DNA from 2 places in the Ochrobactrum sp. A-1 genome. Region 1 is predicted to be linked to the other one. Evidence: riboswitches for the same ligand, from Rfam matches in the RefSeq annotation. Region 1 holds a riboswitch; the other holds the start of a gene.
The links. Region 1 has a riboswitch for FMN ahead of MKS82_RS14135 (DMT family transporter). Riboswitches for the same ligand answer to the same signal wherever they lie in the genome.

Region 1 (8,570 bases):
CTACATTCTGAAGATGCCAAAACGCGTCGGCTCGACCGGCGCATTCAGCGTGGCGGAAAGCGATAGTCCCAGCACTTCGCGGCTCTTGCGCGGATCGACGATGCCGTCATCCCAAAGCCGCGCCGAGGCATAGAGCGGGTGGCTCTGGCGCTCGAACATCTCCAGCGTCGGGCGCTTGAACTCCGCTTCCTCTTCCGCCGACCATGTGCCGCCGGTGCGCTCGATCCCGTCGCGCTTGACGGTTGCCAGCACGCCAGCCGCCTGTTCGCCGCCCATCACCGCAATGCGGCTGTTCGGCCAGGTCCACAGGAAGCGCGGCGAATAGGCCCGCCCCGCCATGCCGTAATTGCCCGCGCCATAGGATGCGCCGATCAGCATGGTGATCTTCGGCACATTGGCCGTCGCCACCGCCGTCACCAGCTTGGCGCCGTGCTTGGCGATGCCTTCGGCCTCATATTTGCGCCCGACCATGAAACCGGTGATATTTTGCAAAAATACCAGCGGAACATTGCGCTGGCAGCAAAGCTCGATGAAATGTGCGCCCTTCAGAGCCGCTTCGGAGAACAGCACGCCATTATTGGCGATGACGCCAACCGGCATCCCGTAGACGCTGGCAAAACCGCAGACAAGCGTGGTGCCGTAGCGCGCCTTGAACTCATCGAAATCCGAACCGTCGACCAGCCGTGCGATCACTTCGCGCACGTCATAAGGAATGCGCGTATCGGCGGAAACTAGCCCCAAAATTTCCTCCGGATCGTAAAGCGGGGCAGCGCCATAGCCGCGCGGGATGAAACTGCGCTTTTCGCTGTTGAGATTAGCGGCAATGGCGCGGGCGATCTGCAAGGCATGGGCATCGTCATTGGCCAGATGATCGACCACGCCGGACAGCCTTGTATGCACATCGCCGCCGCCGAGATCTTCCGCCGTCACCACTTCGCCGGTCGCGGCCTTCACCAGCGGCGGGCCAGCCAGAAAGATCGTGCCCTGGCCCCGCACGATCACCGTTTCGTCGCTCATGGCAGGCACGTAAGCACCGCCTGCCGTACACGAACCCATGACGACCGCCACCTGCGGAATGCCCGCTGCCGACATCTGCGCCTGATTATAGAAGATGCGTCCGAAATGGTCGCGATCCGGGAAAACCTCGTCCTGATTGGGCAGGTTCGCGCCGCCGGAATCGACCAGATAAATGCAGGGCAGACGGTTTTCGCCCGCAATATCCTGTGCGCGCAGATGCTTCTTTACCGTTACCGGGTAATAGGTGCCGCCCTTCACTGTCGCATCGTTACACACGATCATGCATTCGCGGCCCGATACGCGCCCGATGCCGGTGATGATCCCGCCGGAAGGGGCCGCGCCGCCATACATGCCATGCGCTGCCGTCAGCCCCACTTCGAGAAAAGGGGAACCCGGATCGAGCAATTGCGCGACACGCTCACGCGGGAGCAGTTTTCCGCGTGCAACATGGCGCTCGCGCGCCTTTTCCCCGCCGCCGTCAATGGCAAGGCGAGATGCCTCGGCCACGGTATCGATTGCCGCCAGCATCGCCTTGCGGTTGGCCTCGAAGCTGGCGCTGCGCGTCGAGATTTCCGATTTCAGGACCGGCATCAACGGGTCTCCTGAAAGAGTTCCCGTCCGATCAGCATGCGCCGGATTTCCGACGTCCCCGCACCGATCTCATAAAGCTTGGCATCACGCAAAAGACGTCCTGTCGGATAATCGTTGATATAGCCGTTGCCGCCCAGCGCCTGTATCGCCTGCAAGGCCATCTGCGTGGCATTTTCAGCCGTATAGAGAATGCAGCCCGCCGCATCCTTGCGCGACGTCTCGCCCCGATCGCAGGCTGCGGCTACGGCATAGACATAAGCGCGCGAGGCGTTGAAGATTACATACATGTCGGCAAGCTTGCCCTGCATCAACTGGAACTCGCCAATCGGCTGGTCGAACTGCTTGCGCTCATGCACATAGGGCACGACGACATCGAGACAGGCCGCCATGATGCCGAGCGGACCACCCGCCAGCACCACGCGTTCATAGTCGAGACCGGACATCAGCACATTGACGCCCTTGCCTTCTGTCCCGAGCAGGTTTTCGGCAGGCACTTCACAATCCTCGAACACCAGTTCGCAGGTGTTGGAGCCGCGCATGCCGAGCTTGTCGAGTTTCTGCGCCGTCGAAAATCCCTTGAAACCTTTTTCAATGATGAAGGCGCTGATGCCACGCGGACCCGCAGCCGGATCAGTCTTGGCATAGACCACCAGCACATCGGCATCCGGGCCGTTGGTGATCCACATCTTGTTGCCGTTGAGAATATAGCGATCACCGCGCTTTTCGGCGGTAAGCTTCATCGAAACAACGTCGGAACCAGCGCCCGGCTCGGACATGGCGAGCGCGCCGACATGCTCGCCGGAAATGAGCTTGGGCAGATATTTCGCGCGCTGCTCGGGAGAACCGTTTCGCTTGATCTGATTGACGCAGAGATTGGAATGGGCGCCATAGCTGAGGCCGATGGAAGCGGAAGCGCGGCTGATTTCTTCCATCGCCACGCAATGGGCGAGATAACCCATGCCGGCGCCGCCATAGTCTTCGGGCGCCGTAATGCCGAGTACGCCAAGCTCACCCAGTTCACGCCAAAGATGCATGGGAAATGCATTGTTGCGATCGGTTTCAGCGGCCAGCGGCGCAATGCGGCTTTCCGCAAAACGGCGCACCGTATCGCGAAGGGCTTCGATCTCCTCGCCAAGACCGAAATTGATGCCCGATGCAAACATACTCGTCCTCCACAAGTTCTGCCCGGCAACCACCGCTTTCGCGATGGGCTATGTTCAGGCCAGAGTGTCCCGTGAATTTCAAATAGGCAATGGCTTTGCGTGGCGTTCTGTGGCTATTTATTACCGGATAACGAAATTTTGTTGCGCTCGTTATCCGGCAACCAAATCAATCTCCTTGAAGCTCTACAATATCCCGATAAAGCTCCAGCGCTTCCGGGTTGGCCAGTGCCTCGCGGTTCTTCACGTCGCGCCCGTGCACGATATCGCGCACAGCAAGTTCAACGATCTTTCCCGATTTGGTGCGCGGAATATCCGCAACCGCAACGATCTTCGCCGGAACGTGACGCGGTGTCGCCCCGGTGCGGATTTTGATCTTGATCCGCGCCTTGAGGTCGTCGTCCAGCGCCACACCTTCCGCGAGCCGCACGAACAGCACCACCCGCACATCCTTGTCCCAATCCTGCCCGATGCAGAGCGCCTCGGCGATCTCCGGCATCTGCTCGACCTGATTATAAATCTCCGCCGTACCGATACGCACGCCGCCGGGATTGAGCGTCGCATCCGAACGACCATGGATGACGATGCCATCATGCTTGGTCCATTCGGCAAAATCGCCGTGGCACCAGATATTGTCGAAACGCTCGAAATAGGCGGCCTGATATTTAGCACCCTCGGGATCGTTCCAGAATTGCAGCGGCATGCAGGGGAATGCCCTGGTGCAGACCAGTTCGCCTTTTTCACCGCGCACCGGCTTGCCATCGTCGTTCCAGACATCGACGGCCATGCCAAGGCCAGCGCCCTGAATTTCACCCAGCCAGACCGGTTCGGTCGGAACGCCCAGCACAAAGCAGGACACAATATCCGTACCGCCGGAAATGGACGCAAGATGCACATTGGGTTTGATCGCCTCATAGACGAAGGCAAAGCCTTCCGGCGATAGCGGCGAGCCGGTCGAGGAGACGGTACGCAGTGCCGACAGATCATGCGTTTCGCCGGGTTTCAATCCGGCTTTCAAAACGGCGTCGATGAATTTCGCCGACGTACCGAAATAGGTCATGCCTTCGGCGGCGGCATAATCGAACAGCACATTGCCATCAGGATAGAAGGGCGAGCCGTCATAAAGCAGCAATGTGGCACCGGAGGCGATGCCCGACGCAAGCCAGTTCCACATCATCCAGCCGCATGTGGTGAAATAGAAGAAACGGTCGCCGTCGCGAATATCGGCGTGCAAACGGTGTTCCTTCAGGTGCTGCAGCAGCACGCCGCCAGCCCGGTGCACGATGCATTTCGGTATGCCCGTCGTGCCGGAAGAAAACAGGATATAAAGCGGATGATCGAAGGGGAGCCGCGTGAATTCCACGTCCCTGGCGTTGAACGGTTCCAGAGCCGCGTAAAGCGCAATGCCCTTTTCCGCCTTGTCGGCGACGGCTTCCGCTTCACCAAGATAGGTAACGATAACCGCACGCTTCAGCCCCGGCAGTTTTGCCGTCACTTCAGCAACCTTGTCGGCAACGTCGATGCGCTTGCCATTATACCAGTAGCCATCGCAGGCGAAAAAGAGCTTCGGTTCGATCTGGCCGAAACGATCCAGTACACCCTGCGCACCAAAGTCCGGCGAACAGGAAGACCATACCGCGCCGATGGACGAAGCGGCCAGCATCAGGGCCACCGCCTCGGGCATATTGGGCATCATGCCCGCCACACGGTCGCCCGGCTGAACACCCTCCGCCAGCATGAATTGCTGCAGCTTCGAGACCAGCGCATGAAGATCGTCCCATGTCAGGCGGCGCTCGACCTTGTCCTCACCGCGAAAGACGATGGCTTCCTCTCCGCCGTGATGACGCAACAGGTTTTCGGCAAAGTTGAGCCGCGCCTCGGGGAAGAATTTCGCCTCGCGCATATGGCCTTTATCGATGAGGGCCACGTTGCCACGCTCACCGATAACCTCGCAGAAATCCCATACCAGCTGCCAGAACCCGGCGCGATCCTCGACAGACCAGCGATGCAGCGCGGCATAATCCGGCGAGCTCAAGCCCGTGCGCTGTTCTGCACGAATGCGGAATTGTTCCAGATTGCTGGCGGCAATGCGTCCCGCATCCGGTTGCCACAGCGGATGGTCATGCGAAAACTGCGTGGGGACTGCGTTGGTGCTCATCATTCCTCCCAGAACCATGCGGAGCCAGACCCTCTCCCGATCAACTCCGTCACGAGTTTCTAAAAGAGAGTTTCCGATACGTCCATGCTTTTCCCATGGATGGCCCATCAAAGGAACCGTATTGCCCGCACCCAATTGTGATTGCCGGACAAACAGGCTGAACCTACTGTGCATCTTGCTTTATGGGAAAGCGTAACCTAACTACAGCCCGCGCCGGAAGCATCCTGATGCCTTTCGACGCAAAGAAATATCCAGTTCTCAGGGCGGGGCGAAACTCCCCACCGGCGGTAACGGGTGAAACACCCGAAGCCCGCGAGCGCCTGACACGGCAAACGTGACAGGGTCAGCAGATTCGGTGCAAATCCGAAGCCGACGGTCATAGTCCGGATGAGAGAGAACGAGGTTGGAATCATGCTCGGCTGAGCGGCTTGCCGTCTTCGTCTTGCAGTTTTTCTTCCCGTACCCTGAGGTAACAGGCTTAAAAAAGGGACGAAACCGTTGAGCCAACTTGCCTCTACCCCAACTTTGAAACCCACCGTGCGCGGAGCAGCACTGATGGTTGCGGCCTGTTCGGCCTATGCCGCCGTCAATGTCGCCACCCAATGGGCCGGAACACGCACCGGCATTCCATCCGTCATCATCGCCTTCTGGCAATATGTGATCGCGCTGGTGCTGACCTTGCCCCTGCTCGTTCGCGATGGCGCGAGAACCTTACGCACCAGCCATTTCGGTCTTCACGTCATTCGCGTCGCGCTGGCTGCCGCTGGCGTACAGGTCTGGATTTACGCTCTGACCCATGTGCCGATCTGGCAGGTGGTCGCCCTGTCCATGACCTCACCCTTCTTCGTCATCCTGTGTGCACGACTGTTTCTGCGGGAAAAGGTCACGCCAACACGCCTGATGACCACATTCACCGGATTTGTCGGAGCCTTGATCATCATCGCACCCTGGTCGGATTCCTATACGGTCTATTCACTGCTGCCCGTCCTCGCCGCGGCACTTTGGGCGGGATATTCGGTGATGACCAAATATCTGACCCGTTTCGAAAAGCCTGCCAGCATTTCGGCCTATATGCTGGTGCTTCTCACGCCCATCAACGCTGCCCTTTGGCTGGCGTCCGGCTTGGGCATGTCCGCAATCACCGCACCGACCATCGAAATCTGGTCCATATTGGTCATCATCGGCGCTTTCACGGCTCTGGCACAATATTTCCAGACGGCAGCCTATGCGGTGGCGGACGCTGTCTACCTGCAGCCGTTCGACGATCTGAGGCTGCCGATCAACGTGATTTTCGGCTGGATCGTGTTTGCTGCCACGCCAAGCATCAATTTCTGGCCGGGAGTTGTCCTGATCGTTGGTGCATCGCTCTATCTGATGCGTCAGGATAGCGGCACGACGCGCACCGCCTGATCAAGCCGGTGAAGATACCTGCCTATCGGGAGACGTGCAGGCTGTCTCTCGCAGCCTCAGAAAATTCACCTGGGCTTTCGAACCTGCCGGCCCAGAGATCGATCCGCAACACCAGCCAGCGGTGCACGGGATTCTCGAACAGGTGATAGGCGGCAACCGCCGTCACCACGCTGGCAAGGGCAGCTCCGCCTATGATCAGGACCGCGCCCGTCGTCGTCTCGCCCCATCGCTCCGGGACAATTCTGAAAAACATCATCCCGACCAGCGGATGAAGAATGAAGATACCGAAGCTGTAACGGGAAAGTTTTGCCAGCGCGCGCCACTGCAGCGGCGTATAGATGCCCTGGCTGGACGCGAGATAGAACACATAGATGCCAGCATAAACGAATGCCAGCCGCCAGGGACCCTCGAGCGTATTGGGTTCATCCGGCCCGTTTCCCGGATGATAGGACACAAAGACGATCAGGCAGACGGCAAGCAATATCCTGATTGCAGCGGCCGGCATCGCAGGGTGTGTTCGCCTTGCAAGCCACATGCCGAAGAGAAAGGATGGCAGCACCCTGAAAACACCGACATTGGATATTTGAATGCGGGTAAGCGACAATACACCAAGCTTATGTGCCAAATATTCGCCGCCGATGGTAGCGACGATTACGCCGACAAGAACCCAACTCCCGAAACGACGGCACAGGATGTCGAACAGCGGAAAAGCCAGATACATGGCGAAAAGGGCACTCAGAGACCAACTGACATAATTGTAGGAGGCCGTGCTGCCCAACCCCCAGTTATGGACCAGCAGCAATTGTGTCAGCCCATCGCGCCAACTTGTGCTGGGAGGGACCAGAGGATGCAGGACTCCAGCTACCGTCAGGGCCGACAGGAGCGCAAAACAAGAGAACGCCACCAGGTGCAGCGGGTAAATCCGTGCCAACCGCTTTCCGACGAAAGCCGCGTAACGGGGCCAATTCCAGAGATAATTTCGTCGTCGTGCCAGAAACAATCCTGAGACAATAAAAAAGACATCGGTAAAATAAGCAAAACTTAATATAAAATCATTCAGTATCTCATTGTTCACCGGAATACGGAAAGAAAAATGAAAGACGGCGATTCCTACACATAATAAAAACCGTAATCCGTCGAAATCAGACAGCCTGTTCATTCAAAATAGCGCTGATAAATTACTTCGATTAAATTCTATTTATCAATTTTGGGGGAGTTGTCGAGCGCAACTTTGGCGTGAAGTCCGCCGAACGCGAGAATTTCGATGTTTGCATCAGTCTGCGGCAGCGAAATGTTCCATCTGGTCGTTATAGGCTTTCTGGAATGCAGGCCGCGCCATGGCGCGTTCGACATAGGCCCGGCAGACCGGATGCTGGGTCAGGCCGTCAAAATGATCAACGAGACGCAACACGTCGGCCATCAGAATATCGGCAACCGAAAATTGCTCCGTCAGCCATTCGCGGCCTGATAGCGCCTGTTCCATATGCCCCAGCCGACCGGCCAGAAAACTGTCCATGAGCTGGCGCCCCGGTGTCTGCTCCTCATCGCCGGTGAATTTATAAAGGGCGAGCGGCAAGGCGGCCATTTCTACCGAATTCAGTGCGGCAAAGAGCCATTGTATGACCTCGTTTCGCACCCTCGGATCAGGCGGCAACAGCACGTCGCTCTTTTCGGCGATATGCAGCAGGATGGCACCGCTTTCGAAAATCGACATATCGCCGTCGATCAGCCATGGCACCTGCCCGAACGGCTGATGGGTGAAATGCTCGGGCCCGCGGGTCTTGAACGGCACACCTTCGACGCGATACGGTAGCCCGGCTTCTTCCAGCGCCCAGCGCACGCGAAGATCGCGGACGAAGCCGCGCGGCATTTTGGGAACCCAGTCGAATGTCGCCAATATCATTTCTGTCATGGGAAACGACATAGCGCGCATGCAGACTTTGTCCAACGACGGTTATCGCGCCAACCGACGTGCTGAATGTTCAGGCTTTATTGGGAAGGAAAATTTGGTGGAGCCAAGCGGGATCGAACCGCTGACCTCCTGCATGCCATGCAGGCGCTCTCCCAGCTGAGCTATGGCCCCATCAGACCTCTTTCGAGGCACATCAGGCAAGACTTGCTGCCCGGTGTGGCGGCTTATTAAATGGCGTTCGTCAGAAGATCAAGAGCTAAATCGCAACTCTTTTCACATCTGCCAAAAATAATTCACAGATCGTACCGAAGTCCCATCTGGG
Region 2 (8,570 bases), on a different contig from region 1:
CAGCGATCCCCAGAAGACCAAGAACACGCGCCATCGGAATGAGCACGATCTGGAACGGAATAAAGCACGACAGAAGCAGCAGGCCGAAAAAGATGTTCGATCCACGAAATTGCCATTTGGTCAGGACGTAACCGTTCAACGCGCCGACAATGGTTGAGATTGCAACGGCTGGAACGACCATCAGGATCGAGTTGATGAAGAACGGCTTCAGCCCGGTGGGCTGAACCCCAATCTGAGCTGTCGACCAGGCAGATAGCCACGGATCAATGGTCCACTGCTGCGGCAGGTTCAACATCCCGCCCTGGCGGATTTCTTCAAGGGGTTTGAAGGAGTTAACCAGCATTACATAGAGCGGCAACAGATAGTAGAAAGCGAAGAGCAGTAGCGCAGTGTAGATCAGCGCACGCGTTAGCTTTCCACTGTTGATGGCATTGTCTTGCGACTGGGCGCTCATGACCGCGACCCTCCGCGAATTTCAGAGTAAAGATAAGGGATAATGATCGAGAAGATCATTGCAAGCATGATGATTGCAGATGATGCACCGATGCCCATCTGGTTGCGTGTGAAGGTGTAAGAATACATAAACGTCGCAGGCAATTCCGTGGCCTGGCCCGGCCCACCGCCGGTCAGCGCGATAACGAGATCATATGCCTTGATCGCCAGATGAGCGAGAACCACGAAAGCGGACAGGAAAACCGGACGCATCAACGGAATAATGATGCGGCGATAAATGGTCCCCGTGGATGCTCCATCAATCTGGGCCGCCTTGATGATTTCATTATCCACGCCGCGCAATCCTGCGAGGAACATCGCCATCACAAATCCGGAAGATTGCCATACGGCAGCAATCACCAGACAGTAAATTGCCATGGTATTGCTCTTGATCCAGTTGAAGGAGAAACTCTCCCAACCCCATAAATGCATTGTATTTTCCAGACCAATGCCCGGATCGAGAAACCACTTCCATGCCGTACCAGTGACGATGAAAGACAGCGCCATCGGATAGAGATAGATCGGGCGCAGAATGCCTTCACCGCGAATCTTCTGGTCAAGGAGGATTGCGAGAAATAGTCCGATAACCGAACAGATGATGATGTAGAGCGATGCAAAGATTGCCAGATTGGTGATCGCACGCCACCAGTGCGGCAAAGCCCAAAGTTTGGTGTAGTTCGTGAGACCGACGAAACCATACGATGGTAACATTCGACTATTGGTTAGCGAAAGAACACCTGTATAGATGATGAAACCATAGACAAACACGAGCACTATCAGAAAGCTCGGTCCCAGAACCAGCTTTGGCACCAGTTCCTGTAATCGGCTGTTACGCTGCATATTTGCGTCACCCTGTTCACGCCGCCGGAAACCAGGCCAATTATCTGGCGAAGGATCCGGACATCGGTTTGATTGGCAATCCGGTGCTATTCTATGACACGCAACCGAATGCACTTAATAAGCTCGGCCTGCTGCAATTTCCGATGGAAACATGCAGACCTAAATCATGCAATTGTTGTTTTGATTTCTGGCCGTTGCTGCCAGCACTTTAAAATGCGCGCCCATATTCAGAACGCCTGGAATGAAAAGCGTCCGGGAAGAATATCCCGGACGCCCATATGCTGTTACTTGGCAGCTTCGACAGCCGACACGAGTTCCTTGACGGCATCTTCCGAAGAAAGCTGACCGTTAAACTGGCGTGTTACAACGTCATAGATCGCGTTCTTGACTGCAGCCGGATTAGCATAGCCATGGGCCATGGAGCCCAGCATCGTGCCCTTTTCACTCGCTTCCTTTTCGTCGGCGATAGCCTTCTTACCGCAAGCATCGAAGTCAGTGTCCGGTACGTCGGTGCGCGCCGGAGCAGATCCCTTCACCACATTAAAGGCCGACTGGAATGTCGGGCTTTCAATCGCCGAGGCCATTTCAAGCTGCGCTGGAACCTTGTCTTCCGAGACCTTGAACATAGCGAACATATCGGAATTGAAGGTGATAGCGCCCTGCGTACCCGGATAGCGCATGCAGACAAAATCCTCGCCCGGCTTCTTGCCAGCCTTGATGAATTCGCCCTTTGCCCAATCGCCCATGAACTGAAGACCAGCTTTGCCTTCAATGACCATAGCGGAAGCGAGGTTCCAATCGCGACCGGAGAAATTGTCATCAACGTAGGACCGCAACTTCGTCATACGGTCGAAAGCCTCCTTCATCGTATCGCTGCCGAGAGTTGCAGGGTCGAGATCGATGAAAGCTTTCTTATAAAAGTCGGTGCCATAAGACAGGACGACCGCATCAAAAATGGTCGCGTCCTGCCAAGGCTGTCCACCATGAGCGATCGGCGTGATGCCCTGCTCCTTGAATTTATCGAGCAAAGCGATCAATTCATCCCAGTTGGCAGGTTCCTTGCCGCCAGCCTTGTCGAGTGCCGCCTTATTGATCCACATCCAATTGGTGGAGTGAACATTGACCGGAGCAGCGATCCAGTGGCCATCATATTTGGCGAATTCCTGCAAAGGAGCCGGGATGACCTTTTCCCAACCTTCCTTGTTAGCAACCTCATCGAGGTTGCCAAGGGCACCCTGCTCCGCCCAGTCGCGAATGTCGAAGCCAAGCATCTGCACCGCCGTCGGCGCATTGCCCGCTGTGACGCGCGCACGCAGCACTGTCATAGCTTCCGTACCGCCACCACCGGCAACCGGCATATCGGTCCAACTGATACCCTTCTTTTCAAGATCTTTCTTGAGAACCTCGAGAGCCGCAGCTTCACCGCCAGCGGTCCACCAGTGCAGAACTTCAACATTCTGCTTGTCCTGCGCGTTGGCAACAGGGGCCATTCCGGCGAGCAAAGCACAGGCGGCCGTACCCATCGCAGCGAGCTTCAAAAGTTTATGCATGTCTACCTCCCGTAGAAACAAACGAAACCATAACTATCGGATATCCGGACAAGCCATTGCTTCTCCATGGTAATCCGTCTCGTCATTCCCATCCGCACCTCCTCGGCACGGACCCAGAACCGGCTGCTCCAAACAGCTGACCCCGCTATTTAATGCCGCAATACGATGCGAAAGCATCTGCTTTCACCTGTGCTCGGCCATCCTTCACGACGTTTTCCTGAAATCCTCCATCCCACTCATACGCCGCTTCAGCACAATTGACAACGTTGTCTTTCATGGATGCGAAATATCCGCAAGACAAGATGTGACCATAGGATAGGCTCATAACCCGCCAGGGTGTCAATATCCCTTGATTGATAAAATCGGTGAAATTTAATCGATTAGAATCAAAAAACGAATTTCCATCGGAAAAGATCTTATAAATTAACCACTTAGCCTCAACGAAGTGCTCTGCATCGCACTTCCTGTTGCATTGCACCCTCAATATGCCCTCTTCAACCTGAAAAATCGGAGACAGAAATCCTCCTCAATTCACTGGACAAGCGTGTTACGAGAGCATAGTTTCGCGGCGCTTGCACAATGGTGTGCGGGCTTGTTCTCGGGGCGGGGTGAAACTCCCCACCGGCGGTATGAAACGAACGTTTCGAGCCCGCGAGCGCCTGTACAGAGGCCGATTCGGCTTCAGTTCAGGGTCAGCAGATCCGGTGAGATGCCGGGGCCGACGGTTAAAGTCCGGATGGAAGAGAGCGATTGAGCGTCAGGATCATGCCCTTGGGCATTATCTATGCGTTCTTTTGTGCGCCCTGATTCTAGTTTCGCGAGGAACCTATGAACCAGAGCTATCCGAACAAAACTTCATTCAAGATTGCATTCATTCAAGCCCGCTGGCATGCTGATATTGTCGACGAAGCCCGCAAGAGCTTTGTCGCGGAACTATCAGCGAAAGCTGGCACTAGCGTGGAAGTGGAAATCTTCGACGTTCCTGGTGCCTATGAAATCCCTCTCCATGCCAAAACCCTCGCCAAGACCGGCCAGTATGCGGCCATCATCGGCGCGGCGTTGGTCGTAGACGGTGGCATTTATCGGCATGATTTCGTGGCAACTGCCGTTATCGACGGCATGATGCAAGTCGGCCTTGAGACTGAAGTTCCGGTTCTCAGCGTCGTCCTGACGCCGCATCATTTCCATGAAAGCAAGGAGCACCATGACTTCTTCCATGCCCACTTCAAGGTGAAAGGCGTGGAAGCAGCCAATGCGGCGTTACAACTCATTAGCGAACGCAGCCGTATAGCGGCCCTCGCATAAAGATGTTCAGACCGGCCTTATTGTAGAGGCCGGTCATTCTCCGACGATGCGTTCTCCGTGAGCATAAACGTCGAACTCACCGCCTCGCACCAACGCAACAAGTGTCAGATTCGATTCCAGAGCTGTCCGAATGGCAAGTGCCGTCGGAGCAGAGATCGCCGCCAGAACCGGCGCTCCAAACATGACTGCCTTCTGCACCATTTCGACCGATACACGGCTGGTGATTGCAACGATCCCGCTTTCCGGCGAGGAACCGATACGCGAGACGGCACCGACGAGTTTATCCAAAGCATTGTGACGCCCAACGTCCTCACGCACAGCTATGAGGCCCCCACGTGGAACATAGAAACCCGCAGCATGAACCGCATGGGTTTGCGCATTCAGCAGTTGTCCTTCCGCAAGCGACGAGATAGCCATTGAGATATCGCGCGGGGCAAATTTTCGGCTATTCTCGCTGAGCGCCCCAAGCGGCCGCAGAGCGTGTTCGATGGAATCTATCCCGCAGAGACCACATCCGACTGGACCGGCCATAAATCTGCGTCGCGCTGCAAGTCTCTGCTCAGGGCGTTCGGACAGTCTGATCTGAACGTCAATGCCTTTCTCAAAGGCTACCACCTCAACCGCTTCTATCTCCGAAACATGATCGACGATATTCTCGGTAAGAGTGAAACCGATCGCGAAGTCCTCAAGATTGTCAGGAGTAGCCATCATCACGGCTTGCGTTGAGCCGTTATAGCTTACTGCCACCGGTACTTCTTCCGGTACAATGCGTATACCCTCATGGAAGCTGGACGCACGATGCGCGAGGCGCGCAGCACTCTGACTTATCTTGTGGATCGTCATCTTACTTGCTTACCTGCCATCGCATCAATCCTCCCAACAGTTTCATGTGGCATGAAAACAACTTTTATGTAAGGTGCCACCGGACAAGCCGTCGCAATTTGGATGGCAAGTGAGGAAAAGATGGATATTCGCCAAGTAGACGACAATTACTCGGTTTCGGGCCAGATCGAACCCGACGATGTGCGCGATATTGCTGCGGAGGGATTTCGCACGATCATCTGCAACCGGCCTGATGGCGAAGGTGGCCCCGAGCAACCTCAATTCAGCGAAATTGCACGTGTGGCAGAGAAGGCTGGACTTGCAACCTATTACATTCCGGTCATTGGCGGGCAGTTGACGCAGGAAGATGTGGATGCGATGGCAGCAGCGTTGGATGAAGCCGAAGGACCCATTCTTGGCTACTGCCGATCAGGTGCACGCTCTACGAATATTTACGGGATCGTGCAGCAGCAAAAGCGCGGATAAAAAACGAGCGCAAACTATGAGGGCGGTGAAGCCGCAAAGGCATTTCTACGGTCTTTGCAAACATGGCGATCATCGTCCCGAGAGCCGGGTGCGACCCGAATGGACAACGCGCGATGTATGAGCGGAATACTGACGATAATAGCTCATCCCAGTACGCGTGACGGTCGCAACCACACCGCCCAGAACGAGAAGCCAGCCAATAGCCTGTGGCCAGTTGAAGCTTTCAATCCCGCCGCTCAGTGCAACAATGAAGATACCCGCCCAGAGCAACGACGCCGTGCGCCGCCAGAATACCGGGTTGAGCTCATCAAAGACAGCCTTCCACAGTGAGTGTACAAGGCAGGCGAAGAAAAGGGCAGCGGCCAACCCGATATTGAGCAACTCGACTGGCAGCCATTGTTGCGAAGTAAGCATAGTTTCCATCATCCACTTCACCAAGATGCGCATCGAGAAATTCTGTTACGAGATTTTCGCTACGATCCAAAGTACTGTTACTGTTCGTCCTATTCAGCTTTCGCTTTGTGGCCGCAACGTGTTAGAAGCACGGAAAGCTCCTTCGGATAAATTCACTTATTATTGCGATAACGCGAAATATCGTGTTGAAAACATTAATCTATTCGCGGAGCAGGATCGGGTTCACCCCATGTAACCCATTCCAGGAACAAAGAAATTTGCATTTCCTGCTCAAAAGGTTCCACTGGACTATTTCATTCACAATCGCATCATATGACAGCGGTGTAACAATTCGGCACAACAAAATGGCCTCAGCAACACCGAGGCGGTACAGTTATTCACATGTCTGCAGTTTATCAGCTGGCTTTTACTTGCCCCCCGCCCTTCTTGCTGGGAAGCATCAATGATGGGTCCACGGCAGCTGGCGCGTTGGCGGGACGCCCGAAAAGAAAACCCTGAACCTGTTCACAGCCCTCTTCGGTCACCATGCGATGCTGATCGAAGGTTTCTATACCTTCGGCTACCACAGGCAAATCCAGACTACGCCCCAATCCGACGATGGCTCGTACGATGGCCCGCGCGCTAACATCAGTTTCCATACTGGTGATAAAGCTACGGTCTATTTTAATCTTATCGAACGGGAAACTTTGAAGATTGCTGAGCGAGGAATAACCGGTGCCGAAATCGTCCATAACGATACGAACACCCAGCTTTTTCATGCGACGCAACAGCTCAAGTGTCGTCAACCGATCCTTCATCAGCGCAGATTCCGTGACCTCCAGTTCCAATCTTTCTGGATTCAGACCAGTTTCTTTGAGGGCCGAACCGACCGTATCGGGTAGATTAACCAGTCGAAACTGCACCGGCGAAAGATTTACCGCTATGTTCAGGTGCTTGTCCCATCCGGCAGCCGTGCGACAAGCCTCACGCAGAACCCACTCGCCCAAAGCTATTATTGTTCCCGTTTCCTCAGCGATTGGGATAAAAACTTCCGGCGGTATCTGGCCACGCTCTGGATGGTTCCAGCGAACCAAAGCTTCATAACCTGTGCAGCTTCCGTCAACCGTCGCGAACAATGGCTGATAGGCAATACTGATCTGCCCGCGAACCATCGCGTGGCGCAAATCGGCCTCCATCTGGCGACGTTCGCTTATCTCACGGTCCATTTCCGGTGAGTAGAATGCAACCGTACCCCGCCCTTCCGTCTTAGCCCGATAAAGGGCAATATCTGCCGCATGCCGAATTGCTTCAACGTCCTTGCCGTCATTCGGATATACAGAGACACCAATGCTGACACCGACAGCAGTCGGATCGAGCACGGTATTCAGTTCTGATCGGAAGGTCTCCAGAATCTTCTCAGATAGTTTTCGCGCACCTTTGGGTTGTGGCACCCCCACCTGTAGAATGATAAACTCGTCACCACCGATACGCGCAGCTGTATCTATGCCGTTGATGGATCGCTTCAGAATGTTGGAGACCGTTTTCAATACGCGGTCGCCTTCCGCATGACCGAAAATATCGTTCACGGCCTTGAAGCGGTCCAGATCGAGCGCCAGTACAGCGAAAGGTTCACGGTTACGGCGCGCTACAGCATTCGAAAGACGCTCCTCAAAAAACATGCGGTTAGGTAAATCGGTGAGTGCGTCATGCCGCGCCATATGTTCGATTTGGCGCTGGGCCGCGCGTTTTTCGGTGAGGTCGCGAACCGCCAGAACCTCACAAGGACGCCCCTGATACTCGATCGTGTGAACTGCAAGTTCAAAAATGCGCTCGTCATTTGGGAATCGCGGCGCGGCCTCAATTGCTTCCGAACGGGGGGCACAGACGGGAAGTCCATCAGCCGCCAATAACAGGGTATCCGGCGCAACGCCAGCGAGCGCCTTTTCACTACGTCGCATAAGTTCAGAAAACCGAGCGTTCATTTCAACGATTCCACCTTCTCGGATCACCGCCAAACCATCCAGCGTAGCGTTCGCAAATCCCTTAAGGTCTGTCATGTAGCGGTCTACGAATACGGCAACAATCGTCGTTAGTGCGACGACACAAACAACTGCAGCTATGGCACCAGTCAACCAGAGGCGACCTATGCCAAGCGGATCAGCCGCTGGAAGAGTGGGATTCGGAACCAACTCGGTTGACGCAACCGTTGTAAAATGAAGCGTACAAACCGCGAGTATCCCTCCAACAGTCGGAAGTGCAATACGCATCCAACCCGATGCATTTGTCACAAACCAAAAAGCGGCTATGAGCAATAGAGTCGATATAATGCCGCCGACGAGGACCGGTGGAAGATCATAGCGCACATTAGCTGCAGCTTTGATCGCACTCATGCCGGTAAAATGCATTGCCGCAATCGATAACGTCGCAGAAACGGCAGCGATCAGAATATTGCTGAAAGTCGGCCCCTTGAGAAATCGCAGACTTAGCCAAAAGCCAAGTACAGCTATCACCGCCGAAAGAACAGTGATTGTGAAGTCAAACTCGATAGCCACCGTGCCGCGATAAGCGAGCATGGCTACGAAATGGGTCGCCCACACACCCAACCCACCCGCAAACGCACTCGTTGCCAGCCAATTGTCACGGCGGCTTTTTGTGCATTCTCGCGCACGTGCTAGCAATAGG

Region 2: linked by a shared signal. The riboswitch ahead of MKS82_RS20855 (6,7-dimethyl-8-ribityllumazine synthase) and the one ahead of MKS82_RS14135 (DMT family transporter) in region 1 are both predicted to bind FMN.

The regions. Positions count from the first base shown of each region.
Region 1 covers NZ_JAKVQC010000004.1:943,628-952,197, reverse strand. The annotation lists gene MKS82_RS14150 (carboxyl transferase domain-containing protein) at 1-1,608, opposite strand; gene MKS82_RS14145 (isovaleryl-CoA dehydrogenase) at 1,608-2,771, opposite strand; gene MKS82_RS14140 (acetoacetate--CoA ligase) at 2,938-4,926, opposite strand; FMN riboswitch at 5,177-5,329, shown strand; gene MKS82_RS14135 (DMT family transporter) at 5,464-6,336, shown strand; gene MKS82_RS14130 (acyltransferase family protein) at 6,359-7,495, opposite strand; gene MKS82_RS14125 (glutathione S-transferase family protein) at 7,610-8,248, opposite strand; tRNA gene MKS82_RS14120 (tRNA-Ala) at 8,344-8,419, opposite strand.
Region 2 covers NZ_JAKVQC010000007.1:622,077-630,646, forward strand. The annotation lists gene MKS82_RS20840 (carbohydrate ABC transporter permease) at 1-454, opposite strand, end outside; gene MKS82_RS20845 (carbohydrate ABC transporter permease) at 451-1,332, opposite strand; gene MKS82_RS20850 (ABC transporter substrate-binding protein) at 1,617-2,882, opposite strand; FMN riboswitch at 3,473-3,634, shown strand; gene MKS82_RS20855 (6,7-dimethyl-8-ribityllumazine synthase) at 3,711-4,187, shown strand; gene fdhD (formate dehydrogenase accessory sulfurtransferase FdhD) at 4,221-5,030, opposite strand; gene MKS82_RS20865 (TIGR01244 family sulfur transferase) at 5,151-5,495, shown strand; gene MKS82_RS20870 (hypothetical protein) at 5,565-5,942, opposite strand; gene MKS82_RS20875 (bifunctional diguanylate cyclase/phosphodiesterase) at 6,305-8,570, opposite strand, start outside.